2 regions of the Microbacterium sp. NPDC089698 genome follow, and region 2 is predicted to be linked to the other one. Evidence: predicted binding sites of a transcription regulator. Region 2 holds the regulator's gene; the other holds the start of a gene.
The links. Region 2 encodes LexA, which represses DNA repair genes until DNA is damaged. Its sites were predicted from a motif close to TCGAACANNTGTTCGA; they were not measured.
Positions count from the first base shown of each region.

Region 1: ACIPY5_RS11325 (DUF222 domain-containing protein) is a predicted target of LexA. The motif match lies at 1,901-1,916, and genes of this name have one in related genera.

Region 1 is NZ_JBIVHE010000003.1:290,860-297,073, forward strand. It holds gene ACIPY5_RS11310 (DUF2071 domain-containing protein) at 1-150, opposite strand, end outside; gene ACIPY5_RS11315 (metalloregulator ArsR/SmtB family transcription factor) at 147-503, opposite strand; gene ACIPY5_RS11320 (metallophosphoesterase family protein) at 607-1,683, opposite strand; gene ACIPY5_RS11325 (DUF222 domain-containing protein) at 1,936-3,279, shown strand; gene ACIPY5_RS11330 (ABC transporter substrate-binding protein) at 3,466-4,566, opposite strand; gene ACIPY5_RS11335 (ABC transporter permease) at 4,638-5,552, opposite strand; gene ACIPY5_RS11340 (ABC transporter ATP-binding protein) at 5,549-6,214, opposite strand, start outside.
Region 2 is NZ_JBIVHE010000007.1:265,357-271,570, reverse strand. It holds gene ACIPY5_RS18195 (SseB family protein) at 1-120, opposite strand, end outside; gene priA (bifunctional 1-(5-phosphoribosyl)-5-((5-phosphoribosylamino)methylideneamino)imidazole-4-carboxamide isomerase/phosphoribosylanthranilate isomerase PriA) at 104-850, opposite strand; gene hisH (imidazole glycerol phosphate synthase subunit HisH) at 962-1,612, opposite strand; gene hisB (imidazoleglycerol-phosphate dehydratase HisB) at 1,609-2,229, opposite strand; gene ACIPY5_RS18175 (histidinol-phosphate transaminase) at 2,226-3,311, opposite strand; gene ACIPY5_RS18170 (LysM peptidoglycan-binding domain-containing protein) at 3,361-3,717, opposite strand; gene lexA (transcriptional repressor LexA) at 4,040-4,726, shown strand; gene metE (5-methyltetrahydropteroyltriglutamate--homocysteine S-methyltransferase) at 4,865-6,214, opposite strand, start outside.

The sequences.
Region 1 (6,214 bases), on a different contig from region 2:
CAGCACGCAGAACCCCGCGAGCGCCTGCCCGTTCACCAACTGCGGACGCAGCGGCGCAGGCACGAGTGCCCGCGCCGTCTCCGGCTCGAGGCGGTAACTCACCAGGAGACGCCGGCGCAGGTGCGCCCTGACACCTGGCACGACGCTCATGACATCACCGCCGACGAGCCGTCAGCACCCTCCGCGTCGAGCGCGGATCCGCGCCGTTTCCGCACCTCGCGCAAGACGATCTGCTCGGGACAGACCGTCGAGAGGAAGTCACCGATCGACAGCGCGAGCCGATCATCCACCAGCGAGTAGAGGATCCGGTTGGCGTCTCTGCGTTCCGCGATCAGACCAGCCCCGCGAAGGATCCGCAGGTGTCGCGAGATCGTCGGACCGCTCACGGCGAATCGCGCCGCGATCTCCCCCGCCGCGAGCTCTCCGCCCTTCAGATCCTGCAGGATCTGCCGTCGCGTCGGATGCGCGAGAGCCTCGAAGGCGCTGTTCTCCGCGTCGTTCATGACAGCAATCTAGCACCTGAGCTAAATAGCAATGCACGCACCGGCGCGTTTGCCGACAGGGCCGGCGCTCGGCGAGGAGCCCCGGCCCTTCACCCGGTGCGGTTCAGGACCACTGCGTGGACAGCGGGATCCTGACCTGCTTCATCCACTCCTTGCGCTGGAAGTCGCGCGCCTTGATCGTGACGGACTTGGTGCCGACCTCGACCTGGAGCCCCTGGTTGAAGCCGCCGGGGACGACCACCTCACCGCCCGTCCCGTTGTCGGTCCAGCCGGTCTGGATCGCGCCCGTGTTCACGACGTTGAAGCCGTCGAGGTTGCCCGATCCGGGAACGATCCGACGCGCGTACCAGTCGGAGAGCGCGAGATCCCAGTGCGTGTGGCCCGTGAAGAGGAACACGTCGGGGTGGCGTCCGAGCAGCCCCAGCAGGCGGTCGGTCTGCAGGTAGTCGGACATGTAGAGCTTGTTCCGAGAGCCCGACACCGTGTTCGGCAGCGGGTGGTGGCTGATGACCATGACCGGGCGCTTACGGCCCCGCCAGTACCAGAGCCGATCCTCGAGCCAGGCGAACTGCGCGTCGCTCATCCACACCTCGTCCCACAGCGTGGCGTCGTGATAGTGCATGTACTTCTCGGTGCCGATCATGAGCACGGGGACGTCGCCGAAGACCTGCTCGTTGTAGGTCGTGTTGCGGCCCGCGAAGTTGTAGAAGCTCTTGAACAGCGAGTCCTCCGTCGTGCCGTTGGGCCAGGTGGCCTGGGCGAGGGTGTTCGGGTCGGAGTACTTCGGGACGTAGAACTCGTGGTTGCCGATCGCCCAGGCGAGCGACTTCGGCGCGGGGTTCGCGGCGATGACCTTGCTGACCTGCGCGTACTCGAAGTCGTAGCCGCGCGGCGTGATGTCGCCGGCGATCGCGATGCCCTTGCTCCTCGGGTTGATCTGCGCGATGTCCTGCAGCGCGACGGCGAAGTCGGCGAGGTCGCCCTGGATGTCGCTGATGACGTTGAAGGCGGTGACGGATCCGCCGCCCTGATCGTTGTCGTCGCCCTGGTTGTTGCCGTTGCCCTGGTTGTTGCCGTTGCCGGCGGGCAGGATGCGCGCGGACGCCGAGGTTGCGGTCTCCACGGCGAAGAGCGCTCCGGCCGCGGCGCCGGTGGTGATGAGTGAGCGTCGAGAGATCACGGTGTTCCTTTGCTGTCGCAGATTCGACTGTCGATGTCGAGATCAGCAAAGGCGCCCGAACGGGGCGTGAACGGACGGCGACGCGACGGCAACGCAGGGCGCCTCCCGCAGAAACGCTCCGCCGAGTGTGCGCATTGGGCCCGTTCCGGCGACGGATCCGCCTGCTCACGGCGGATCTTCTCGAGCCTTGTGCAGCGTGCCTGCCTGTGGATAACTTTCGAAGCTATCTTCTAACGTTGGTAGAATCGTGGCATGAGCAGCACACTCGATCCCCTCCTGGAGGCGACCCGCGTCCTCCAGGACGCGTGGGGTGCCGCTCGGACGTCTGCGGATCTGAGTCGCCCTCAGATGCTGGCCGTCAACGATGCCCTGGGGCTCGTGAAGCGGATCGCCGAGGGCCTGCACTCGGACGTCGGCGGCAGGATCTCCTACGAGTCCCGGCGCGAGCTTGGCTCGCAGTCGCTCGCCAAGCAGCAGGGATTCCGCACCGCGGCGCAGCTCATCGCCACCACGACCGGTGCGTCCACGGGAGAGGCCGCACGACTGGTGAAGGTCGGAGAGGCGATCGCCCCGCAGACGAACCTCCTCGGGGAGGCGCGGCCGTCGCGGTTCCCGCTGGTGCAGGCCGCCGTGCACGACGGACGGCTGAGCGCGGCCTCGGCGAGCGCGATCATCACGTTCCTCGAGAAGATCCGCTTCACGATCGGTGCGGCGCGGGTGGCGGATACCGAGGGATTCCTCATCGAGCGGGCACCCGGGCTGTCGCTGGACGGCGTCCGCACCATGATCACGCGCCTGGAGGCGCAGCTCGATCCCGAGGGCGTCGCCCCTCGCGAGGACGAGCTGCGCGCCAGGGCCGCGCTGTCGATGTTCGAGCGCGACGGGATGCTCCACATCAACGCGACTCTCGACCCCGCGCGCGGCGCCCCGGTCAAGGCCGCGATCCAGGGCTTCGTCTCGGCCGAGTTCGCCGCGAAGCGGGACGGGCGCGACCCGTCCGCCCCCGAGGCGGACCGGCGCTCCGTGGCCGCCATCCAGGCCGACGCGCTCGTGCACCTCGCCGAGCACGCGCTGACCTGCGAGAGCACGTCCTCGCTCAACGGCGCGAGCGTCGTCGTGCGCATCGGGCTCGACGACCTCATGAACGGCACCGGTCACGGCCTCATCGACGGCATCGAGCAGCCCGTCAGCGCCACGACGGTGCGGAGGATGGCGGCCGGCGGCGGCGTCATCCCCTGGGTCTGCGGGGCGGAGGGCGAGATCCTCGACTGGGGCCGGAGACAGCGCTTCTTCAGTGCGTCCCAGCGACTCGCGCTGGCCGAACGCGACGGCGGGTGCGCGTTCTGCGGACTGCCGCCCAGCATGACGAAGGCCCACCACATCGAATGGTGGGCCCGGGATCGCGGTGGCACCGATCTGGACAACGGGGTGCTCCTCTGCGAGACCTGCCATCACCTCATCCATGACAACGGGTGGGACATCCGCATCGACGGTGTCGGCGTGCGGGCGAAAGTGTGGTTCCTGCCGCCCCCTTCGACGGATCCGCTCCGTACGCCTCGGCTCGGCGGAAGAGCCCGCACCGAAGTACTGGCCTGAGGGACGACGCTGGCCTGAGGGACGAAGCTCGTCTGAGGAACGAATCTCACCTGAGGGACGAAGCTCGCCTGAGGGACGACCGGCACGAGGATGGCGGACGCCCTGGGGAGCGCCCGCCATCCTCTGCCTGTCCTGCGGTGCCGGAGCCGGTTCAGGATCCGGATCCGCCTCGGTGCCGGATCCGGATCAGCCGTCGGAGCCGGCCGCGGTCGTCGTCACCTTCGTGCCGGCGTCCTTGTTGGCCTTCTGGGCGTAGTCGTTCGTGAACGTCTTCGAGAGGTCGATGTTCGACGTGTCCAGGCCCAGCTGCTTCTCCATGTCCAGCACCGTCTTGGGACCGCCGGCGGGCATGATGCCGTCAGGCAGGAACTGGCCCTTGTCGGTGGTCAGACCGGCGACGTACTGGTCCTTGGTGATCGTGGAGTTGTTCACGTAGTCGGCGGGCAGCTTGTTCGCGATGTCTGCGGCGGAGTGCTCGTCGATCCAGTGCATCGTCGCGACCAGGGCGTTCACGACGCGCTGCGTGGCGTCCTTGTGTGCGTTCACCCACTCGCTGCGACCGAGCAGGCCGGCCGCGGGCCAGGCTCCGCCGAGCGCCTTCTGAGCGCCCTCGGTCGTGGCGAGGTCGACGACCGTGTCGGCGACCTTCTGCGTGGTGAGCGCGGTCACGGTCGGCTGCGTGGTCATCGCGCAGTCCGCGGACCCCTGCTTGAGCGCGGCGATCGCGGTCGCACCGGCGTGCACGGCGACGGTCTGGTAGTCGCTCGTGGAGAGGCCGCCCTTGTGCGCGATGAACTGGGTGAGCTTGTCGGTGCCCGACCCCAGGTCGGTGACGCCCATGTTCTTGCCCTTGATGTCGGACGGGCTCTTCACACCGCTCTTGTCGGTGCACATCAGACGCTCACCGGGGGCGCCGGACAACTGGACGACGTCGATGACCTCCTTGCCCTTGGGCTGCAGCTCGATCGTGTGGTTGTACCAGGCGCCGGCGAAGTCGACCTGGCCGGAGATCATCGCGTCCTCGGCGCCGACACCGCCGTTCTGCTCCGTGGAGAGCTCGACGTTGACGCCGAACTTCTTGTAGAAGCCGAGCTGATCGGCGAGCTTGTACGGCAGGTAGATCTGCTTGTCGATGCCGCCGACCATGATCTTCACGGTCTCGGGAGAGGAACCGTTCGCTCCGGCGGTGCTGGATCCGGAGGATCCGGATGCTCCGCCACTGCAGGCTGCGAGGCCGAGCATCAGTGCTCCTGCCGTCGCGACGGCGACGATGCCGCGCTTGTTCATGTGGGTTTCCTTTCGTTGCGCCGATCGGGCCGGCGTTCCTGGTGAGGAGGGATTGCGAGGGGAGGGAGAGCTCAGATCGACGACGCCTCGGACCGCGTCGGCGGACGCCAGCGCAGCACCTGCTTCTCGAGCAGCGAGATGAGGTACTCCGCGACGAGGGTGAAGACGGCGATGATGACCATGCAGGCGAACACCGTGTTCGGGTCGAAGGATCCCTGCGCCTGGCTGATGATGAGGCCGATGCCGCGCTGCGCGCCGAGCACCTCGGCGACCAGCGCGCCGATGATGGCGAACCCGAACGCGGTGTGCAGGCTCGCGATGATCCAGGTCATCGCGGACGGGATCGTGACGTGACGGGCGACCTGCAGGGGGGATGCACCCAGCACCCGCACGTTCGAGATGAGGTTCGGATCCACCTCCCGCACGCCCTGGAAGGCGTTGAAGAAGACCGCGAAGAACACGAGCACCGCGGCGAGGAGCACCTTGGCGGGCATCCCGAGGCCGAAGGCGACGATGAAGATCGAGCCGAGCACGATGCGCGGGATCGCGTTGATGATCTTGATGTAGGGGCCGCACACCTCGGCCAGATACCGGTTGCTGCCGAGCAGGATGCCGGCGATCATGCCCGCGAGCGTGCCGACCGCGAAGCCGAGCAGAGCCTCCTGCACCGTGACCCAGAGGTTCTCCCAGATGGATCCGAAGGCCGTGCCCTGGGTGAACAGGTGCACGAGGCTGTCCCACACCGCGGTGGGCTGGCCGAAGAAGAACTTGTCGACCCAGCCCATGGCGGTGAACAGCTGCCACCCGCCGAAGACCACCACGGCCACGGCGATCCGGCCGACCCACACCCAGACGGTGTGACGGCGGCGGGCACGGCGGCCCGCGGCCTGCAGTTCGGCCTCGCTCTGCTCCGGTGCGCTCACCGTGCTCGCGGAGCGGCGTCCGGTGGCGTCCGCGGACGGCACCCGGACCGTCGCGGCGGTCATGCTGCCACCGCCGCGGTCTGCGCGTAGGCCCGGTCGACCTCTTCGCGCAGCGACTCCCAGATCTGACCCTGCAGCTCGAGGAAGCGACCCTCGTGCCGGATCTGCTGCACGTCGCCGCGCGGGCGGGGCAGGTCGATCTCGAACACGTCCTTCACGGTGCCGGGGCTCGAGGTCATGATGACCACCCGGTCGGCGAGGGCGACCGCCTCGTCGAGGTCGTGCGTGATGAAGAGCACGGAGGGACGCAGCTCCTCCCAGAGCTGCAGCAGCTCGGTCTGCATGATGGCCTTGGTCTGCACGTCGAGCGCACCGAAGGGCTCGTCCATGAGCAGGATCCTCGGCCGGTTGATGAGCGCGGCCGCCATCGCGACGCGCTTGCGCATGCCGCCCGAGAGCTGGTGCGGGTACCGGTCCTCGAACCCGGCGAGTCCGACGCGGCGCAGCCAGTCCAGGGCCAGCACCGTGGCCTCCTTCTTGGGCGTGCCCGTGAGGACGGGGCCGACCATGACGTTGTTCAGCACGGTCTTCCAGGGGAACAGCGAGTCCGCCTGGAACATGTAGCTGACGCCCTGCGTGATGCCGTCGACGATGCGTCCGCCGACGCTCACGGATCCGGCGCTCGGGCGCTCCAGCCCCGAGACCTGCGCGAGCGTCGTCGACTT
Region 2 (6,214 bases):
CTCCTGGAAGGAGCGTCCCGCCCAGGGCACCCCGGCGGAGTCGCCCGTGTTGTCGTGCGCGCCGTGGTCGTGATCGTGATCGCAGGCCCCGGACGCGGCGTGGTCAGGATCCGGCGACATCCAGCGCCTCGGCCAGGGTGAACGCGCCGGCGTACAGCGCCTTGCCGACGATCGCGCCCTCGACGCCGAGCGGCACGAGCTCGCGGAGCGCGGCGATGTCGTCGAGGTTCGCGATGCCGCCCGAGGCCACGACGGGCTTCGGCGTGCGCGCGGTGATCTCGCGGAGCAGATCGAGGTTCGGGCCCTTGAGCGTGCCGTCCTTGGTGACGTCGGTCACGACGTAGCGGCTGCAGCCGGCGTCCTCGAGGCGGTCGAGGACCGTCCAGAGGTCGCCGCCCTCCTTGGTCCAGCCACGGGCGGCGAGGGTCGTGCCGCGCACGTCCAGGCCCACCGCCACCGCGTCGCCGTAGCGGGCGATGACGTCGGCCGCCCACTCGGGGTTCTCGAGCGCCGCGGTGCCGAGGTTGATCCGGGCAGCACCCGACTCCAGCGCCGCCTCGAGGCTCGCGTCGTCGCGGATGCCGCCGGACAGCTCGACGTTGACGCCGCGGAACTGCTTGATCACGCGACGCAGGATCGCCGTGTTGCTGCCACGGCCGAACGCGGCATCGAGGTCGACCAGGTGGATCCACTCGGCGCCCTGATCCACCCACTCCGCGGCGGCGTCCATCGGATCGCCGTAGCTCGTCTCGCTTCCGGCCTCGCCCTGGGTGAGGCGGACGGCCTGTCCGCCGGCGACGTCGACCGCGGGGAGGAGGGTCAGGGAGGGGGACTGCGCGAACTCGTTCATGTCGTCCTTCGGGTCACGATGCACCGCGCGCTTCGGGCGCGGCACGAGAGAAGAGAGTAGTCCGCGCGCGGTCGGGGCACCAATCCTCCGCCGTCGCGCGGCACAGGCGGATCAGAGCGTGGAGATCCAGTTCCGGAGCAGCTGGATGCCCGCCTCTCCGGACTTCTCCGGGTGGAACTGGGTCGCCGAGAGCGGGCCGTTCTCGACCGCGGCGAGGAAGCGCGAGCCGTGCTCGGCCCAGGTGAGGTGCGGCTCGGGGAACGGCGGCATGACCTCGAGCTCCCAGGACTGCGCAGCGAAGGAGTGCACGAAGTAGAAGCGCTCATGCTCGATCCCCCGGAACAGCACGCTGCCCGGGTCCGGCTCCACGGTGTTCCAGCCCATGTGCGGCAGCACCGGCGCGTCGAGCTCGGTCACGATCCCGGGCCACTCGCCGAGTCCGTCGACCTCGGCGCCGCGCTCGACGCCGCCCGCGAACAGCACCTGCATGCCCACGCAGATGCCCAGCACCGGACGACCGCCGGCCAGCCGCCGCTCGATGATCTCGTCGCCGCGATGCGCGGCCAGCGCCTCGCGGACCGCAGCGAACGCACCGACGCCCGGCACCACGAGCCCGTCGGCCTCGAGCGCCGCGGTGCGGTCACCGGTGAGCTGCGCGTCCGCGCCGGCGCGGATCAGCGCCTTCACGGCGGAGTGCACATTGCCGGATCCGTAGTCGAAGACCGCGACGGTCGGACGCCGCCCCTCCGCCCCCTCGCTCACAGCGCCCCCTTGGTCGAGGGCACGCCGACGACCTGGGGGTCGAGCGCCTTGGCCTGACGGAACGCCCGCGCGAACGCCTTGAACTCGGCCTCTGCGATGTGGTGCGGGTCGCGACCGCTGATCACGCGCACGTGCACGGTCAGGGCGGCGTTGTACGCGATCGCCTCGAAGACGTGACGCACGAGGGATCCGGTGAAGTGGCCGCCGATGAGGTGGTGCTCGTAGCCGGCCGGCTCCCCCTCGTGCACGAGATACGGGCGCCCCGAGATGTCGACGACCGCCTGCACGAGCGCCTCGTCCAGCGGGACGAGCGCGTCGCCGTAGCGGGAGATGCCGCTCTTGTCGCCGAGGGCCTCGCGGATCGCCTGGCCGAGCACGATCGCCACGTCCTCCACCGTGTGGTGCGCGTCGATGTGGGTGTCGCCCGAGGCGCGCACGGTCAGGTCGGTCAGCGAGTGCTTCGCGAACGCCGTCAGCAGGTGGTCGAAGAACGGGACCGAGGTGTCGATGTGGCTCTGACCCGTGCCGTCGAGGTCGAGCTGGAGCTCGATCGTCGACTCGGACGTGGAGCGGGTGCGGCGCGCGGTCCGGGCCGCAGCGGGGGTCTCAGCGGTCATGAGGCCGATCCTATCGAGGCGAGGGCGTCCAGGAATGCGGTGGTCTCGGCCTCGGTTCCGGCCGTGACGCGCAGGTGGTTCGGGATCCCGACATCGCGGATCAGCACGCCCCTGTCGTAGAGCGCACGCCAGGTCGCCGCGGGATCGGAGACCCCTCCGAAGAGCACGAAGTTCGACCACGAGGGGTGCGGTGCGTATCCCAGCGCCTCGAGAGTCGCGGAGATCCGATCGCGCTGCGCGACGATCTCGTCGACCATCGCGAGCATGACGGGAGCGTTCCGCAGCGCCGCGATGGCCGCCGCCTGGGTGAGCGCGCTCAGGTGGTACGGAAGGCGCACGAGACGCAGCGCGTCGATGAACGCCGGATCCGCGGCGAGGTAGCCGACCCGCGCGCCGGCGAAGGCGAAGGCCTTGCTCATGGTGCGGGACACGGCGAGCCGCGGCCGCCCCTCGAGCAGCGTCAGTGCGCTCGGCGAGTCCTTCGGGGCGAACTCCTGGTAGGCCTCGTCGACGATCACGATGCCGCGCGCGGCCTCGTAGACCGCCTCGATCACATCGAGCGGCAGCGGCGTGCCCGTGGGGTTGTTCGGTGCGCACAGCAGGATCACGTCGGGATCGTGCTCCCGGACCTGCGCGACCGCCTCGTCGACGGTCAGCTCGTAGTCGGGGTGGCGCGTACCGGCGATCCAGGTCGCGCCGGTGCCCTGCGCGAGCAGCGGGTACATCGAGTAGGTCGGCGCGAACCCGAACACGGAGCGGCCGGGGCCGGCGAAGGCCTGCAGGATGTGCTGGAGCACCTCGTTGGACCCGTTGCCCGCCCAGATGTTCGCGGCCCCGAGGCCGTGGCCGAGGTAACCGGCGAACGCCTCCCTGAGCTCGGTGAACTCGCGGTCCGGGTAGCGGTTGACGTCGCGCAGCGCGACGGCGATGTCGTCGAGGATGTCGCTCGCGACCTGCTCGGGAACCGGATGCGTGTTCTCGTTCACGTTCAGCGCCACGGGCAGCGGCGCCTGCGGGGCGCCGTAGGGGCGCAGCCCGCGGAGGTCGTCGCGAAGGGGTAAGTCGTCGAGCGAGGCAGTCACCCTGCCATGCTAGGCGGCCCAGCTGTGGCGTACGCGCCGCATGACGAGATCAACGACCGGTCGCGCCGTACTCCGCGGGGATGGCCAGGTGCTGGCCGACCTCGATCACCCCGCCGTCGACGAGGTTCAGCTGGGAGATCTTGGCGACGACGTCGCGCGGATCGGCGTTCGGCGCCACCTCGCCCGCGATCGACCACAGGGTGTCGCCGGGCTGGACGGTGATGGTCGTGAAGGTGTTGCCCGTCGTCTGCTCTCCGGAGGCGAGCGCGGATCCGCCGCTCAGCGCCGCGAACGCGATCGCCGCAGCCACCGGGAGCGCGACCAGCGCGGCGAGCACGCGCCGGCCGCGTGCGGTGATCCGCAGTCGCGTGGCGGGAACCGGACCGGCGAAGGTGATGCTGCTCATGGTGCTTCTCCTCAGTGTCTGTGTCGGTCCGCCTCTCCCCGGATCGGGATCCTCTGTGGAGGATCTTCGAATCCGGGCCTCTGGAGAGGCGAACCTACGTACCGAAACTACTTTCGAGTTCGAACATCTGTCAAGCGTTCTTCGAATATCGGTTCCGATGAATCGCCGACACGCTCGAACAGATCTATCGATTCCGCGCCGATCTCGGATACGGTTTCGATACGAAGACCCCATCACGGACCACCGACATTCGAATCGCCGCCCGCGAATCCATGCCGATTCCCCGGATCCGCGAGGGCCCGATGCACACGAAGGAGATGGCATGAGCGACGGTGCGAACCTCGGCTCCGAGGCCCCGCGGACGCGGCGCCGCAAGAGCCTCAGTGCGAAGCAGATGGCGATCCTCGAGGTCATCCAGACCTCGATCGCCCGGTACGGCTACCCGCCGAGCATGCGCGAGATCGGCGACGCCGTGGGCCTCAAGTCCCTCAGCAGCGTGACGCATCAGCTCGGGCAGCTCGAGCTCAGCGGCTACCTGCGTCGCGACGCCGGCAAGACCCGCGCCATGGAGGTCCTCATCGACCTGCCAGGCCTCTCCACGGAGAACCCGGCCGACGCCGCGCCCTCGGTCGGCGACGCCGCGCTCGTGCCCCTCGTGGGCCGGATCGCGGCCGGAGTGCCGATCACCGCGGAGCAGCAGGTCGAGGAGATCTTCCCCCTCCCCCGCCAGCTGGTCGGCAAGGGCGACCTGTTCATGCTCAAGGTCTCGGGCGAGTCGATGATCGACGCGGCCATCTGCGACGGCGACTGGGTGGTCGTGCGCTCGCAGGGCACCGCCGAGAACGGCGAGATCGTCGCGGCCATGCTCGACGGCGAGGCCACGGTCAAGACGTTCCGCCGCCGGGACGGCCACGTGTGGCTGCTCCCCCGCAACAGCGCCTTCGAGCCGATCCTGGGCGACGACGCCACGGTGCTCGGCAAGGTCGTGGCGGTGCTGCGGGCGGTCTGATCCGCGCCTTCCCGCTCCCCGCTCCATCCACGTCGAGGCCCCCTCTGCGCACCGAGGCCCCCTCTCAGATCCGGATCTGAGAGGGGGCCTCGGTGCTGCGAGGGGGCCTCGACGAAGGACGGCGTCCGGCGCGGTCGCTCAGACCGCGACCGACACGTCCTCGCGGACGCGGCGGGTGGCCTCCACGATGTTGCGCAGCGAGGCGTTGGTCTCCTCGTAGCCGCGGGTCTTCAGGCCGCAGTCCGGGTTGACCCAGAGCTGGCGCGTCGGGATCTCCTCGACCGCACGGCGCAGGAGCGCCTCGACCTCGGAGGCGTCGGGCACGCGCGGCGAGTGGATGTCGTACACGCCGGGGCCGATGCCGTGGTCGAAGCCGGCCGCGGCGATGTCGGTGACGACCTCCATGCGGCTGCGCGCAGCCTCGATCGACGTGACGTCGGCGTCGAGCGCGCGGATCGCGTCGATCACGACGCCGAACTCCGAGTAGCAGAGGTGCGTGTGCACCTGCGTCGCCGTCTCCGCACCCGCCGTGGACAGGCGGAACGAGGCGACGGACCAGTCGAGGTACGCCGGCTGGTCGGCCTTCTTGAGCGGCAGCAGCTCGCGCAGCGCCGGCTCGTCGACCTGAATGACGGCGATCCCGGCGGCCTCGAGGTCTGCGATCTCGTCGCGCAGCGCCAGGGCGACCTGGTTGGCCGTCTCGGCGAGCGGCTGGTCGTCGCGGACGAACGACCAGGCGAGGATCGTGACCGGGCCGGTCAGCATGCCCTTCATCGGCTTCGCGGTGAGGGACTGCGCGTACTCCGACCACGCGACCGTGATCGGCGCAGGACGGGAGACGTCGCCCCAGAGGATCGACGGGCGCGTGGCCCGGGATCCGTAGGACTGCACCCAGCCGTTCTCGGTGACGTCGAAGCCGTCGAGGTTCTCCGCGAAGTACTGCACCATGTCGTTGCGCTCGGGCTCTCCGTGCACGAGCACGTCCAGGCCGAGTTCCTCCTGCAGCGTCACGACTCGGCCGATCTCCTCGCGGAGGAACCCGTCGTACTCGTCCGCGGTGATCTCGCCCTTGGTGAACTGCGCGCGGGCGCGACGGATCTCGCCCGTCTGCGGGAAGGATCCGATGGTCGTCAGCGGCAGGGCGGGCAGGTCGAGCGCGATCGACTGCGCGGCCACACGGGCCTCGTAGTCGCCGCGGTCGAAGTCCGCGGCGGTCAGCGCCGAGGTGCGAGCGCGGACGGCGTCCACGCGCACGCCCGGAGCGCCGAGGCGGTCGGCCAGCGCGGCCGAGGCGGCGTCGAGCTCGGCGGAGATCGCGGCGCGCCCCTCGGCCAGGCCCTTGGCGAGGGTCGTGACCTGAGCGACCTTCTGGTCGGCGAAGGCGAGCCAGCTCACGAGGCGCGCGTCGAGCTTCGTCTCGTCCGCGACGTCGTGCGGCACGTGCTGCAGCGAGGTCGAGGTCGCCGCGGCCACGCCGGCGGCGCCGAG